3 regions of the Streptomyces sp. NPDC048659 genome follow, and region 1 is predicted to be linked to each of the others. Evidence: riboswitches for the same ligand, from Rfam matches in the RefSeq annotation. Region 1 holds a riboswitch; each other region holds the start of a gene.
The links. Region 1 has a riboswitch for cobalamin ahead of metE (5-methyltetrahydropteroyltriglutamate--homocysteine S-methyltransferase). Riboswitches for the same ligand answer to the same signal wherever they lie in the genome.

Region 1 (4,831 bases):
CTCACGGCTCGGGAAACGGCGGGGTGGAATCCATGACCTCCAGCAGCCTTCGAGCGGGCACGGCCTCCTCCGGCCGTACGGAGGAGGCGACACCCTCGATGACGGACCGCCCCGCGAGCACGGCCGCCCTGGCGGCGGCTTCCCAGCCGAGTCGCTGTCCGTAGCCCGACCCGTACGAGCGGCCTTGTGCGGCGGCGGCAGCGGCGGAGTGCCACTGATCGGCCCGATCGTGGCCGGGGACGGCGGCTCGCCGCCGCCAGGCCCCGGACCACCGGCACGACCCGCCTCTTCGGCCCCGCGCCGCCCTGACGGCGTCGGGCCATCAGGGTGGCGTACTCCTGCGGGGCGCGACCGGCCGGGCCGAACGTCTGGGCGTCCGGCCCGGCCGTCGCGCCGCCGCCCCGTCAGCCGTTGTCGGCCGCCAGCTCCGTCCGTACCTCGCGGGCTGCCGCGACGAGGTTTTCCAGGGAGGCGCGGGTCTCGGGCCAGGCGCGGGTCTTCAGGCCGCAGTCGGGGTTGACCCACAGGCGCTCGGCGGGGATGGCCTCCAGGCCCTTGCGCAGCAGGGCGGCGGCCTCGGCGGTGCTGGGGACGCGGGGGGAGTGGATGTCCCAGACGCCGGGGCCGGCCTCGCGCGGGTAGCCGTGTGCGGCGAGTTCGCCGGCGACCTGCATGTGGGAGCGGGCGGCTTCGAGGCTGATGACGTCGGCGTCGAGGTCGTCGATGGCCTGGACGATGTCGCCGAACTCGGCGTAGCACATGTGGGTGTGGATCTGGGTGTCGGGGCGGACGCCGCTGGTGGAGAGGCGGAAGGATTCGGTGGCCCAGGCGAGGTAGGCGGCGTGGTCGGCGGCGCGCAGGGGCAGCGTCTCCCGGAGGGCCGGTTCGTCGACCTGGATGACGGAAGTGCCCGCCGCCTCCAGGTCGTTCACTTCGTCGCGCAGGGCGAGTGCCACCTGGCGGGCGGTGTCGCCGAGTGGCTGGTCGTCGCGTACGAACGACCAGGCGAGCATGGTCACGGGCCCGGTCAGCATGCCCTTGACGGGCTTGGAGGTCTGTGCCTGGGCGTACGTCGTCCAGCGGACCGTCATGGGTTCGGGGCGGGAGATGTCTCCGGCGAGGACCGGGGGCCGGACGTATCGGGTGCCGTAGGACTGGACCCAGCCGTGCTGGGTGGCGACGTAGCCGGTGAGCTGCTCGGCGAAGTACTGGACCATGTCGTTGCGTTCGGGCTCGCCGTGCACGAGGACGTCGATGCCGGTCTTCTCCTGGTACGAGACGACCTCGCGGATCTCGTCCTTGATCCGCTCCTCGTATCCGGCCGTGTCGATGCGGCCGGCCCGGAGGTCGGCGCGGGCGACGCGGAGCTCGTCGGTCTGCGGGAAGGAGCCGATCGTGGTGGTCGGGAGCACCGGCAGGCCGAGGTGGGCGCGCTGGGCGGCGGTGCGCTCGGTGTAGGGCTGGGAGCGGCGGCCGTCCGCGTCGGTGATCGCGGCGGTGCGGGCGCGGACGGCGGGGTCGCGGGTGAGGGCGGAGTCGGCGCGGGAGGCCAGGTCGGCCCGGTTGGCGGCGAGTTCGGTGGCGATCGCGTCGGTGCCGTGGGCGAGGCCGTGGGCGAGGGTGACGACCTCGGTGGTCTTCTGGCGGGCGAAGGCGAGCCAGCGCCGGACCTCGGGGTCGAGGTCGGCTTCGGCGTCCGCGTCGAGAGGGACGTGGAGCAGGGAGCAGGAGGTGGCCACGTCGACGCGGTCGGCGAGGCCGAGCAGGGTGGCGAGGGTGGCGAGGGACTTCTGGTGGTCGTTGATCCAGATGTTGCGGCCGTTGACGACGCCGGCGACGAGCCGCTTGCCGGGTAGTCCGCCGACGGTGGCGAGGTCGTCGAGGTTGGCGGCGGCGCGCTCGGTGAAGTCGAGGGCGAGACCGTCCACGGGGGCGGCGGCGAGTACGTGGAGGGCGTCGCCGAGGCGGTCGAAGTAGGAGGCGACGAGCAGCTTGGGCCGGTCGCCTGCCGCCCCGAGGTCGCGGTAGACGCGGGCGGCGGCGTTCAGCTCGGCGGGAGTGCGGTCCTGGACGAGTGCGGGCTCGTCCAACTGCACCCATTCCGCGCCGGCGGCCCGCAGGTCGGCGAGGACTTCGGCGTAGACGGGGAGGAGCCGGTCGAGAAGGGTGAGCGGGTCGAAGTCGGCGGCGACGCCGGGTGCGGGCTTGGCGAGCAGGAGGTAGGTGAGGGGGCCGACGAGGACCGGGCGGGCGGTCAGGCCGAGCGCGAGGGCTTCCGTCAGTTCGGCGACCTGCTTGGTGGAGTCGGCGGTGAAGACGGTGTCGGGGCCGAGTTCGGGGACGAGGTAGTGGTAGTTGGTGTCGAACCACTTGGTCATCTCCAGCGGCGCGATGTCCTGGGTGCCGCGGGCCATGGCGAAGTAGCCTTCGAGCGGGTCGGCGTCGACGGCGGCGCGGTGGCGGGCGGGGATGGCGCCGACCATGAGGCTGGTGTCGAGGACGTGGTCGTAGTACGAGAAGTCGCCGGTCGGCACTTCGTGGACGCCGGCGTCGGCCAGCTGGTGCCAGTTCGACCGGCGGAGGTCGGCGGCGGTGGCGCGGAGGGCGTCGGCGGTGACGCGGCCCTTCCAGTAGCCCTCGATGGCCTTCTTCAGTTCGCGGTTCTGCCCCTGGCGGGGGTAGCCGTACACGGTCGCTCGTACCGCAGCGGCGGTGGACTCGGTGGTCACGGAACTCTCCTTCGCGAGATGTGCCCGGATGGACGGCCCGATGAGGGGACGTGGGCGCGAAGGAGAAGGCGGAGCACGCTGACCGGAGCGCGGAGGGAGCCCGCGACGGGCCGTACGTCGTCCACGCCGACCCGCCCACGAGGTCATCGGTGAAACCGTGCGCGGAATACGTCCTCGCACGGGCAACGGGCAGGTCTTCGGACTCGCGGGCACGCTCTCCGGCATGACCGGAGGGCACCTACTGGCCGTCGCTTCCCAGGACCGTTGTCCGGTCCCAGTGCGTATGACGGCGGTCGTTCCCACTCACCGCTGCGGGGCAGTCCCGGATTCCCACCGGGTTCCCTCTTACGACGCATCCCGCCTGGCGGACGGGGCGAACCAGCTGCGCGGGCCAGACTAGGGCGTGCCGCGCCCCGATGGCGAGAAATATCAAGATCCGGACGCGAGAACGGCGAAGATCAGCCGGTGGCGAGGAAGTCGATCTCACGGCGTCACGGCGTCACGGCGTCACGGCGTCACGGCGTCACGGCGTCGCGGCCTACGAGCGCCGGGCGAGCAGATGAGTCTCAAGGAAGCCCCGCTCGGAGGCGGGGTCGTGGAGGAGCCGGGTCGTGGTGGTGAGTCCGGCCTGGGCCAGTAGGTCGGTGAAGGGCGCGGCGGGCCAGCTGTAGGCGGGTGCCACCTTGTGGTCGAAACGGATCGGCTCGGGCCCCTCGGTGCCGAAGAGGGACACCAGGATCAGGCCACCCGGCGCGAGGACGCGGGCCTGCTCGGCGAGCAGCGCGGGCAGTTCCCCGGGCGGTGTGTGGATCATCGAGTAGTGGGCCAGGATCCCGCCGAGCACGCCGTCCTCCAGCGGCAGGGCCTCCATGCGGGCCTGCTCGAACCGCAGCGCCGGCTGGGCCCGCCGGGCGTGGTCGACCATGGCGGGGGAGAGGTCGAACCCGATGGCGTCCAGCCCCTGTTCGCACAGCATGGCCGTGAGGTGCCCGGGCCCGCAGCCGACGTCGGCGACCCGCAGGTTCCCCGTGTCCCGTACGAGCTCGGCGAAGGTGCCGACCATGCTCCGCGCGAACGGCCGCGTCTCCAGCCGGTCGGCGAACAACGACGCGTAGAGCTCGACGACTTGGTCGTAGGCGGCCCGGGTCACCTCTTGATGCTTCGACACGCCCCGAAACGTAGCACCGCTGCGGGCGGCTGCCTCTGGGGACGGGTGGGGACGAGTGGGGGAGGGGGGCTGGACTGCCGGGCGGGACAGGCGTGGTGCATGATGACGCCAGGAGGGGATTTGAATGCGTTCAGAAAGATCAATCATCATGGTGGACCACCCCCTGGAGACGCCTGCTCAGGGGACGGTACGCATCCGGGACCGTTTCGGGTCCGTAGTCGTGGCCTGCACCTCGGTCCTGTCCGTCGAGGCGGTGATCGCGGTCATCGCGGTGTACGTGTGGGAGCTGACCAAGGAGACGCCGCCGCTCCCCTACAACGGCCTCGCCGTATTCGTGATGGTGGTCGCGCTTCCGTTCGTGGCGGCGGCGGGTGCGGCCCTGGCCGCGCTGCTGTCGATCTGCGTGCTGATGCCGATGCTCGCCGTTGCCGCCCGGCTGGGCCGAGCCGTGTCCGGCCGCGAGGCGTGGTGGTGGGTTCCGGCGGCCGCGGGAGGCGTGGCGGCCCTGCCCGCGGGCGCGGAGGCGCTGACGGGCGAGACCGGCCTTCTGGGGTGCGTCGCCGGATGGCTCGTGGCGACGGTGGCGCTCGCCGTACCGGCCCTGACCGCCCGCAGGCTGCTCCTGCCGGAGCGCCCGCGGCTCTCCGGGGGAGCGATGTTCGGGTACATCGCGCTGTGGGGGACGCTCGCCGCCGTCACCGCCTTCACGCTGGCGGGCATCGCCGTCTTCGCGGGGGTCGGCTACGAGGCGCCGCGCCTGGACGAGGCGCAGGTGGCCGGCACGTACGCCGACGGCGAGGGCGGCACCCTCACCCTCGCCCCCGACGGCACGGCCACCGCGAACAGGGTCAAGACCTTCACCTACGACGAGCACAGCACCCAACCCCTGGCCAAGGAGTGCACCGGCGCGGGCACCTGGACCTACACCCCCGCC
Region 2 (4,831 bases), on a different contig from region 1:
GGAGTTGATGTGCTTGTAGAGGGTCAGGACCAGGTTGTTCGAGACGATCGAGTCGCCCGTCGCGAAGAACGCGACCAGCCGGCCGATCATGTGCTGCTCACCGGGGGTGAGTTTGGCGAGGTCGGCGACGTCCGAGTGGAGGTCGACCTCCTCCACGGTCCAGGTGTTCTTGATCGCGTCGCGGTAGCGCTCGTAGAAGTCCGGGTAGCGCATCGGACGGAGGGTCAGCTCGAAGCCCGGGTCCAGGAGGTTCTTGTTCTCGGTGGTGCTCATTACTGGCATGCCTCGCAGGACTCGGGGTTCTCAAGGGAGCAGGCGACCGCGTCGGGGTCGGCGGCCTGCTGGACGGGGATGGGGGCGGCGGTCGCGGCGGACGCCTGGGCGGCGCGGGCGATCCGGGTCGCCGGGCGCGAGCGCAGGTAGTACGTGGTCTTCAGGCCCTGCTTCCAGGCGTACGCGTACATCGACGACAGCTTGCCGATGGTCGGCGTCTCCATGAACAGGTTCAGCGACTGCGCCTGGTCCAGGAACGGCGTGCGGGCGGCGGCCATGTCGATCAGGCCGCGCTGCGGGATCTCCCACGCCGTGCGGTACAGCTCGCGCACCTCGGCCGGCACCCAGCCGAAGCCGGCGATCGAGCCGTTGGCCTCGCGCAGCGCCTCGCGGGTCTGCGGGTCCCACACGCCCAGCGCCTTCAGCTCGTCCACCAGGTACGAGTTGACCTGGAGGAACTCGCCGGACAGCGTCTCGCGCTTGAACAGGTTGGAGACCTGCGGCTCGATGCACTCGTAGACACCGGCGATCGAGGCGATCGTCGCCGTCGGCGCGATGGCCAGCAGCAGGCTGTTGCGCATCCCGACGGCGGCGATCCGCTCGCGCAGCGCGGCCCAGCGCTCCGGCCAGTTCAGCTGGACATCGAAGTGGTCCGGGTGCAGCACGCCGCGCGCGGTGCGGGTCTTGTCCCAGGCGGGCAGCGGCCCGTTGCGCTCGGCGAGGTCGGCGGACGCCTCGTACGCGGCCAGCATGATCCGCTCGGCGATCCGGGTGGACAGCGCGCGGGCCTCGGGCGAGTCGAAGGGCATCCGCAGCTTGAAGAAGACGTCCTGGAGGCCCATCGCGCCCAGGCCCACCGGGCGCCAGCGGGCGTTGGAGCGGCCCGCCTGCTCGGTCGGGTAGAAGTTGATGTCGACGACCCGGTCGAGGAACGTGACCGCGGTGCGCACGGTCTCGTCGAGGCGCTCCCAGTCGATGCCGCCGCCGGCCACGAAGGCGCCCAGGTTGACCGAGCCGAGGTTGCAGACGGCCGTCTCGCCGTCGTCGGTGACCTCGATGATCTCGGTGCAGAGGTTCGAGGAGTGGACGACGGAGCCGGGCTCGGCGGTCTGGTTCGCGGTGCGGTTGGAGGCGTCCTTGAAGGTCATCCAGCCGTTGCCGGTCTGCGCGAGGGTGCGCATCATCCGGCCGTACAGGTCCCGGGCCGGCATCGTCTTCTTGGCCAGGCCCGCCGCCTCGGCCTCGCGGTACGCCGCGTCGAACTCCTCGCCGTACAGGTCGACCAGCTCGGGCACGTCGGCGGGGGAGAACAGCGACCAGGGGGCGTCCGCGTTGACCCGGCGCATGAACTCGTCCGGGATCCAGTGCGCCAGGTTCAGGTTGTGGGTGCGGCGGGCGTCCTCGCCGGTGTTGTCGCGGAGCTCCAGGAACTCCTCGATGTCCGCGTGCCAGGTCTCCAGGTAGACGGCGGCGGCACCCTTGCGGCGCCCGCCCTGGTTGACGGCGGCGACGGAGGCGTCCAGCGTCTTCAGGAACGGCACGATGCCGTTGGAGTGCCCGTTGGTGCCGCGGATCAGCGAGCCGCGGGCGCGGATGCGGGAGTACGAGAGGCCGATGCCGCCCGCGTGCTTCGACAGCCGCGCGACCTGGTGGTAGCGGTCGTAGATGGAGTCCAGCTCGTCCTGCGGGGAGTCCAGCAGGTAGCAGGAGGACATCTGCGGGTGGCGGGTGCCGGAGTTGAAGAGGGTGGGGGAGGAGGGCAGGTAGTCGAGCCGGCTCATCAGCCCGTACAGCGCCGCCACCTCGTCCACGGCGCGGTCGCTGTCGTCCTCGGCGAGGCCGCTCGCCACGCGCAGCATGAAGTGCTGCGGGGTCTCGATGACCTGGCGGGTGATCGGGTGGCGCAGCAGGTAGCGGGAGTACAGGGTGCGCAGGCCGAAGTAGCCGAAGCGGTCGTCGCCCGCCGGGTCGATCAGGGCGTCGAGGTAGCCGGCGTGCGCGGCGACGAACGCGGCCGTGCGGTCGGCGATCAGGCCCTCGCGGTGCCCGACGGCGACGGAGGCCGAGAAGGCGACGGCGCCCTGGCCCGCGGCCTCGTCGGCGATGGTGAGGGTGAGCAGCCGGGCGGCGAGCCGGGAGTACGCCGGGTCCTCGGCGATCAGTCCGGCGGCGGCCTCGGTGGCCAGTTCGCGCAGCTCCGCCTCGTCCGAGGAGGCGCTGCGGCCGCGCAGGGCGGCGGCGGCGACCTTGCCGGGGTCGGTGTCCGGGAGGTCGGCGGTGAGATCGGTCAGGGTCCGCAGCAGCACGGTGCCGGGGCCGTCGGTCTCGATCGCTGCGGCCGGATCGGCGGGCGCGATGGTCACGTGGGGGCTCTCCCTCGCTCGGCTCGGTGCCAGGGCGGGGGGCGGGAACGGGACGGCCGTACGCACGGCTGCGCCGCGTCCACCGGCCCACTCCGCGAGGCCCGGACGTCTGTCGGCACCCGGAACGGACGGACCGGGTGCGCTGTCGGCAGGTCCTCGGACTCACCTTGGCGCGAACGCGCACAAAACACACCGTTGCGGGACAGTTCCGGATTTCCACCGGATTCCCCTGCGGCGACAGCGAGGACGAGCATACATGTGGGGGGCACCGCTCGCGGCACCCCCCACATGTTGTGTCGGCCTGGAGCCTGTCCGGCGGCGGTCAGAGCTCCAGAACGTAGGTGAACAGGGTGAAGTCCAGGCCCGGAACCGGCTTCCAGTCGCGTTCGGGGGAGCGGACGAAGCCCAGTCGCTCATAGATCCGGTGGGCGGTGGTCATGCTCCGCTGGGTGGACAGCACGATCCGGGCGCACCCCTCGGCGGCCCGCGCCCGGTCCACGCAGGCCCGCACGAGGGCCTCCCCGACGCCCCGGCCGCGCGCCGCGTGCGCGACGGCCAGCATCCGGAACTCGGCCTCGCCGGGGCCCGCGATGTCGGCCCACTCCTCGCCGCCGAGCGCGAAGGTCACGCCGCCGAGGACGGCCCCGGCCGCGTCGGCCGCCGCGTCGACGGCCACCAGCACCTCGGCCTCGGCGTCCCGCCGGGCGGTGTCCCGCAGCCGGTGCAGATAGTCGTCGTCCTCGCCGAACGTGAGGAAGCCGTCGTCGAGGTAGGCCCGCGCGGTGACCTCGCCGAGCGCCTCGTACTCCTCGGGCCGTACCGCCCTGATCGTGAAGTCCATGCCAGGGAGTCTGCCCCGGGGCGCGGCTCCGGCCGCCGCCGGGACCCCCGGCACGGCTCCGACCGCCTCGGGGACCCCCGGGCACGGCTCCGCCCGCCGCCGGGTGTCCCGGGGCGGGCGGAGCGCGGGGCGCGCGGGGCGGTCGGCGGGGCTCAGTGCCCGGCGGTGCCGACCTTCGGGAGCTCGGTGGCGACGCCCTTGTCGCCGGCGTCCGCCGTGTAGTCGCCGGGCGCGGTCTCGTCGACGCCGTCGGGCGCCTTGAGCGCCTTCAGGACGAAGGTGAGGACCACGGTGACGACCAGGTTGAGCACGAAGGCGGTGAGGCCGATGTAGCCGATCTCGCCGATGCCGGGGATCGCGGCCGAGGAGCCGCCGAAGTGCGCCTGCTTGGGCGTGCTCACGTTGTACGCGGCGATCGTGCCGTAGACCATGCCGACAGCCCAGCCGGCGAGCAGCGCCCAGCGGTGGAACCAGCGGGTGAACAGGCCGCCGACGAGGGCGGGGAAGGTCTGCAGGATCCAGATGCCGCCGAGGAGCTGGAAGTTGATGGCGACGGTCTTGTCCATGGTGAGGACGAAGACCAGCGCGCCGACCTTCACCAGCAGCGAGACCAGCTTGGAGATCTTGGTCTCCTGCTCGGGGGTCGCGTCCGGCTTGAGGAAGTCCTTGTAGATGTTCCGGGTGAACAGGTTGGCCGCGGCGATCGACATGATCGCGGCCGGGACCAGGGCGCCGATGCCGATGGCCGCGAAGGCCACCCCGGCGAACCAGGCCGGGAACATGTCCTCGAAGAGCTGCGGGATGGCGAGCTGCCCGTTGCTGACCTTGACCCCGGCGGCGATGGCCATGAAGCCGAGCAGCGCGAGCAGGCCCAGCATCAGCGAGTACAGCGGCAGGATCGTGGTGTTGCGGCGGATCACCTCGCGGCTCCGGGACGACAGGGTCGCCGTGATGGAGTGCGGGTACATGAAGAGCGCCAGCGCCGAGCCGAGCGCGAGGGTCGCGTACGTCCACTGGCCGGCCTCGGCCGGTACGAGCCCGCCGGCCTTGGCGGCGGTGAACTTGGCGTCGGCCGAGGCGAAGATCTCGTCGAAGCCGCCCAGCTTGATCGGGATGTAGATGATCGCCACCGCGATGACGAGGTAGATCAGGGTGTCCTTGACGAAGGCGATGAGCGCCGGGGCGCGCAGCCCGGAGGAGTACGTGTAGGCCGCGAGCACGCCGAAGGCGATGAGCAGCGGCAGGTCCTTGACGAACCAGTGGGTGTCCTCGCCGCCGCCGACGCCCATCACGTCCAGGACGGCCTGGATGCCGACGAGTTGCAGGGCGATGTACGGCATGGTGGCGAGGATGC
Region 3 (4,831 bases), on a different contig from region 1:
CAAGTGGTCGTGCAGGAGGTTGACCTCGTCGACGTAGAGGATGCCCCGGTGCGCGGCGGCGAGCAGTCCGGGCTCGAACGCCTTGACTCCCTCGGCGAGCGCCCGCTCGATGTCGAGCGCGCCGACCAGCCGGTCCTCGGACGCGCCGACCGGCAGCTCGACCATCCGCGCGGGCCGCGCGTCGGCCGCCCCTACCTCGTGCGGCCCGTCCGGGCAGCCGGGGTCGGGCGAGGCCGGGTCGCAGCTGAAGCGGCAGTCCGCGACGACGGCCACCGACGGCAGCAGCTCGGCGAGGGCCCGCACGGCGGTGGACTTGGCGGTGCCCTTCTCGCCGCGCACGAGGACGCCACCCACCGCCGGGCTGACCGAGTTCAGCAGCAGCGCGAGCCGCAGGTCGTCCATGCCGACGACGGCGGTGAACGGATAGCGGGTGCTCATCGGGTGATCACTCCTTCGAGTCGTGCGGAGGGGCGTACGGAGGGGCGTACGGAGGTGGTGGGGCCGGGCGGGCCGGCCGGGGCGTTCACGGCGCCCCCGGCGGCACGAACGGCAGCCCCTTCGGGGCGCCCTCCTCGATGAGCCGCAGCAGCGCGTCCGTGTCGGCGTGCTCCTCGATCAGGTCGCCCAGCCGGTCCAGCTGCTCCTCGCGGAGCGTGCCGAACGAGGTGTCGGGGGCCGGGACGAAGCGCCGGCCGGACGCCGCCGCGACCTCGCGCAGGAAGGCGCGCCGGAAGCCGTCGCTCTCCAGCGAGCCGTGCCAGTGGGTGCCCCAGACCGCGCCGACCCGGCAGCCGTCCAGGAAGGGCTCGCCGCCCTCGACGGTGGCGACGCCGTGGTGGATCTCGTACCCCTCGACGCGCTCGCCGAGCGCCTCGCCGACCGGCCGGGCCAGGGTCTTCTCGACGCCGAAGCGGATGCGTACGGGCAGCAGCCCGAGCCCGTCGACCAGGCCCGCCTTCGACTCGACCTCGTCCTCGATCCGCTCGCCGAGCGCCTGGAAGCCGCCGCAGATCCCGAGCACCGGGCGGCCCTCGGCGGCCCGCCGGACCAGCGCGTCGGCCAGCCCGCGCTCGCGCAGCCAGGCCAGCGCCTTGACGGTGCCGCGGGTGCCGGGCACGACGACCAGGTCGGCGTCGACGAGCTCCTCGGGCCGGTCGACGAAGCGGACGACCACACCCGGCTCGGCGGCCAGCGCGTCCACGTCGGTGAAGTTCGACATCAGCGGGACGGCGCAGACGGCGACCCGCAGCACGTCGGCGCCGACCGGCGGGGCCACCACCGACTCGCGGACCGTGCCGCGCAGCGAGACCCGCAGGCCGTCCTCCTCGTCGATGCCGAGGCCGTGCGCGTACGGCAGGACGCCGAAGGTGCGGCGCCCGGTGAGGCCGTGGAGCATGTCCAGGCCGGGCTCCAGGAGCGTCACGTCGCCGCGGAACTTGTTCACCAGGTACCCGGCGACGAGCTCCTGGTCCTCGGGCGCGAGCAGCGCGGTGGTGCCGAAGAACTGGGCGAAGACGCCGCCCCGGTCGATGTCGCCGACGACCACGACGGGCAGCCGGGCGGCCCGCGCTATGCCCATGTTGACGATGTCGGTGCGCCGCAGGTTGATCTCGGCCGGGCTGCCCGCCCCCTCGCAGATCACGGCGTCGTACGTGCCCCGGAGCTCCTCCAGGCACGCCAGCACCGGCTCGAAGAGGGTGCCCTGCCGTCCGCCGTGGTAGCCGCGGGCGCTCATCTCGCCGACCGGCTTCCCCATCAGGACGACCTGGCTGGAGCGGTCGGAGCCCGGCTTGAGCAGCACCGGGTTCATCAGCGCGGTCGGCTCGACGCGCGCGGCCTGCGCCTGCATGGCCTGGGCGCGCCCGATCTCGGCGCCCTCCCGGGTCACGAAGGAGTTGAGGGACATGTTCTGTCCCTTGAACGGCGCCACCTTGACGCCCTGCCGGACCAGCCAGCGGCAGATGCCGGCCGTGACGACGCTCTTGCCCGCGTCGGACGTGGTCCCGGCGACGAGCAGCCCCCCGCCCCTCATGCGTTCCTCCGCTTCAGCGTGCTCGCGATCAGCCGGCCGCCCACGCAGGCGGCCAGGGTCAGTCCGGTGATCCGGCGGGACAGCCGCACCGCCCGGTCGATGTCGGCGACCTCGACGGGACGGCCCGCCCCGTTGAGGACGGGCCGGTGCTCGACCCGTCCGCCGTACGCCAGGGTGCCGCCGAGCCGTACGCCGAGGGCCCCGGCGAAGGACGCCTCGACGGGTCCGGCGTTGGGGCTGGGGTGCTTCGCCGCGTCCGCCCGCCAGGCGCGGGCCGCCCCGCGCGGGTTCCCGCCCGCGACGGTGGCGAGCGCGGCGGTGAGCCGGGCGCCGGGCCAGCCGGCCAGGTCGTCCAGGCGGGCCGAGGCCCAGCCGAAGCGGCGGTACCTCGGCGACTTGTGGCCGACCATCGCGTCCAGGGTGTTCACCGCGCGGAAGCCGAGCAGCCCCGGCACGCCGGCGACGGCGCCCCAGAAGAGCGCGCCGACCACGGCGTCGGAGGTGTTCTCGGCGACGGACTCGACGACCGCGCGGGCCATCGCGGGGCCGTCCAGGGAGTGCGGGTCGCGTCCGCACAGGTGCGGCAGGCGCTCCCGGGCGACCTCCAGGTCCCCGGCGGCGAGCGCCCCGCCGATCGCGCGGGCCTCGCGGCCCAGCGTCGTACCGCCGACCACGGCCCACACGGAGGCGGCGGTCAGGGCGACGGTGGCGGCGCGGCTGCCCCGTGCCGTACGGGCGGCCAGCGCGCCGAGGGCGACGGTGGAGCCGGCGCAGACGGCGGTGTGCAGGGCGCCCCAGCCGCGGTGGTCGCGCCACAGGCGCCGTTCGACCGCGCCGGCGGCCCGGCCGAAGGCGGCGACGGGGTGGCCGCGGCGGGGGTCGCCCGCGAGCCGGTCGACGGCGAGGCCGGCGGCCGCTCCGTACGCGAAGACACCGGTGGCGCTGTCGGTGCCGGGAAGGCTGAGGCCGCGGCCGGGCATGGCGCTCTGTCCTCACTCAGGGTCCGCGCCCTGGATCGACGTGACCGGCGGCGAGAGTTCCTGGCTCCCGGCCCCTGGGGGCCGGTCACAGTGGCGGGACCGCGCCGGATTCGCACCGGACTTCCTCTACTGCCGCCGTAATGGCCCCGGCAGTCCACCACGCTGTGCGAACAGCCGTCAACTCACCCTTGACCTGCGTCGGGTCACTGTGCGGAGCGCCACAGACACGAGGACCGGGCGGCCCGCACCACGAGGTGCGGACCGCCCGGCCGGGTGTGCGCGGTGCGTCAGGCGACGATCAGGTAGATGCCGTAGGAGACGGCGGCCAGGCACAGCGCGAAGCAGGCGTAGGCGCCGGTGACGGCCAGGGTGGCGGAGCCGCCGTTCTCGGCGGCCTCCTCCTGCTTGGAGAGGCCCATGACACCGAGGGTGAAGAGGCCCACCAGGGCGACGGTCGCCACGAGGCTGACTCCGAAGACGGAGCCGAGGGCTGCCCAGTCGATCTTCATGCTTGGTTCCAGTTCCTTAGACCGCGGCGGCGGGGGCCGGGGGAGCGGCCGGGTCCGTGGGGCCCGGGGTGGGGATGGTGGTCTTCAGGTCCGCGTCCGCGACGGCGGCGACGGAGCCCGCGGCCGGCGGCGGGGTGACGGCCGCGATGGCGGTGGTGACCACGCCGGCGGGCTCGGCCGGGGCGCCCGGGTTGTCGAGGTCGTCGGCGGTGACGTTGGTGTGGTCGACCGGCTTGCGGCGGGAGAGCGCCCAGATCACGGCCGAGCCGGCGACGAGCAGGACCGCGACGGCGGCGATGCCCCAGGTGCCCTGCTTGGTGAGGAACTCGGCGGCGGCGCCGACCAGGCCCGCGGCGGGCAGGGTCAGACCCCAGGCGACGAACATCCGGGTGGCGGTCGACCAGCGGACGACTCCGCCCTTGCGGCCGAGGCCGGCGCCCATCACGGCACCCGAGCAGGACTGGGTGGTGGAGAGCGAGAAGCCCAGGTGCGAGGAGGCCAGGATGACGGTGGCCGCGCTGGTCTGGGCGGCGAAGCCCTGCTGCGGCTGGAGGTCGGTGAGGCCCTTGCCCATGGTGCGGATGATGCGCCAGCCGCCGAGGTAGGTGCCGAGCGCGATGGCGACACCGGCGGAGACGATGACCCACATGGGCGGGTTGGCGCCGGGGGCGAGGACGCCGCTGGTGACCAGGGCGAGGGTGATGATGCCCATCGTCTTCTGCGCGTCGTTGGTGCCGTGCGCGAGCGAGACGAGACCGGCGGAGGCGATCTGGCCGGCCCGGTAGCCCTTGGCGGTCGCCTTGGTCCCGGTGTTCGACTTCTTGCCGAGGCGGTACGTCAGGCGGGTCGCGACCATCGCGGCCAGACCGGCCACGATCGGGGCGGCGATGGCGGGGATGAGGACCTTGGTGACGATGGTCGGGCCGTTGACCGCGTCCCAGCCCGCCGACATCACGGCGGCGCCGATGAGGCCGCCGAAGAGGGCGTGGGAGGAGCTGGACGGCAGGCCCAGCAGCCAGGTCAGCAGGTTCCACAGGATGGCGCCGACGAGCGCCGCGAAGATCACTTCTGTGCGAATGCCCTCTTCGTTGATGATCCCGCCGGAGATCGTCTTGGCGACCTCCACGGACAGGAACGCGCCGACGAGGTTCAGCACGGCGGACATGGCCACCGCCGTCTTGGGCTTGAGAGCACCGGTCGAGATGGTCGTCGCCATCGCGTTGGCGGTGTCGTGGAAACCGTTCGTGAAATCGAACACGAGAGCTGTCACGACCACAATCGCGAGCAGCAGCGTGATGTGTTCCATTTAC

Region 2: another riboswitch for cobalamin. It lies ahead of AB0C99_RS25490 (ribonucleoside-diphosphate reductase subunit alpha); the one in region 1 lies ahead of metE (5-methyltetrahydropteroyltriglutamate--homocysteine S-methyltransferase).
Region 3: another riboswitch for cobalamin. It lies ahead of AB0C99_RS20930 (cobalamin biosynthesis protein); the one in region 1 lies ahead of metE (5-methyltetrahydropteroyltriglutamate--homocysteine S-methyltransferase).

What each region holds. Positions count from the first base shown of each region.
Region 1 is NZ_JBEZHM010000013.1:53,475-58,305, reverse strand. Features, by position in the region: gene metE (5-methyltetrahydropteroyltriglutamate--homocysteine S-methyltransferase) at 405-2,729, opposite strand; cobalamin riboswitch at 2,900-3,127, opposite strand; gene AB0C99_RS12995 (class I SAM-dependent methyltransferase) at 3,268-3,897, opposite strand; gene AB0C99_RS12990 (hypothetical protein) at 4,046-4,831, shown strand, end outside.
Region 2 is NZ_JBEZHM010000037.1:24,734-29,564, forward strand. Features, by position in the region: gene AB0C99_RS25485 (ribonucleotide-diphosphate reductase subunit beta) at 1-273, opposite strand, end outside; gene AB0C99_RS25490 (ribonucleoside-diphosphate reductase subunit alpha) at 273-2,636, opposite strand; cobalamin riboswitch at 2,766-2,907, opposite strand; gene AB0C99_RS25495 (GNAT family N-acetyltransferase) at 2,959-3,477, opposite strand; gene mctP (monocarboxylate uptake permease MctP) at 3,630-4,831, opposite strand, start outside.
Region 3 is NZ_JBEZHM010000026.1:60,990-65,820, reverse strand. Features, by position in the region: gene AB0C99_RS20940 (putative cobaltochelatase) at 1-438, opposite strand, end outside; gene AB0C99_RS20935 (cobyric acid synthase) at 524-2,032, opposite strand; gene AB0C99_RS20930 (cobalamin biosynthesis protein) at 2,029-3,012, opposite strand; cobalamin riboswitch at 3,047-3,178, opposite strand; gene AB0C99_RS20925 (hypothetical protein) at 3,300-3,521, opposite strand; gene AB0C99_RS20920 (inorganic phosphate transporter) at 3,538-4,827, opposite strand.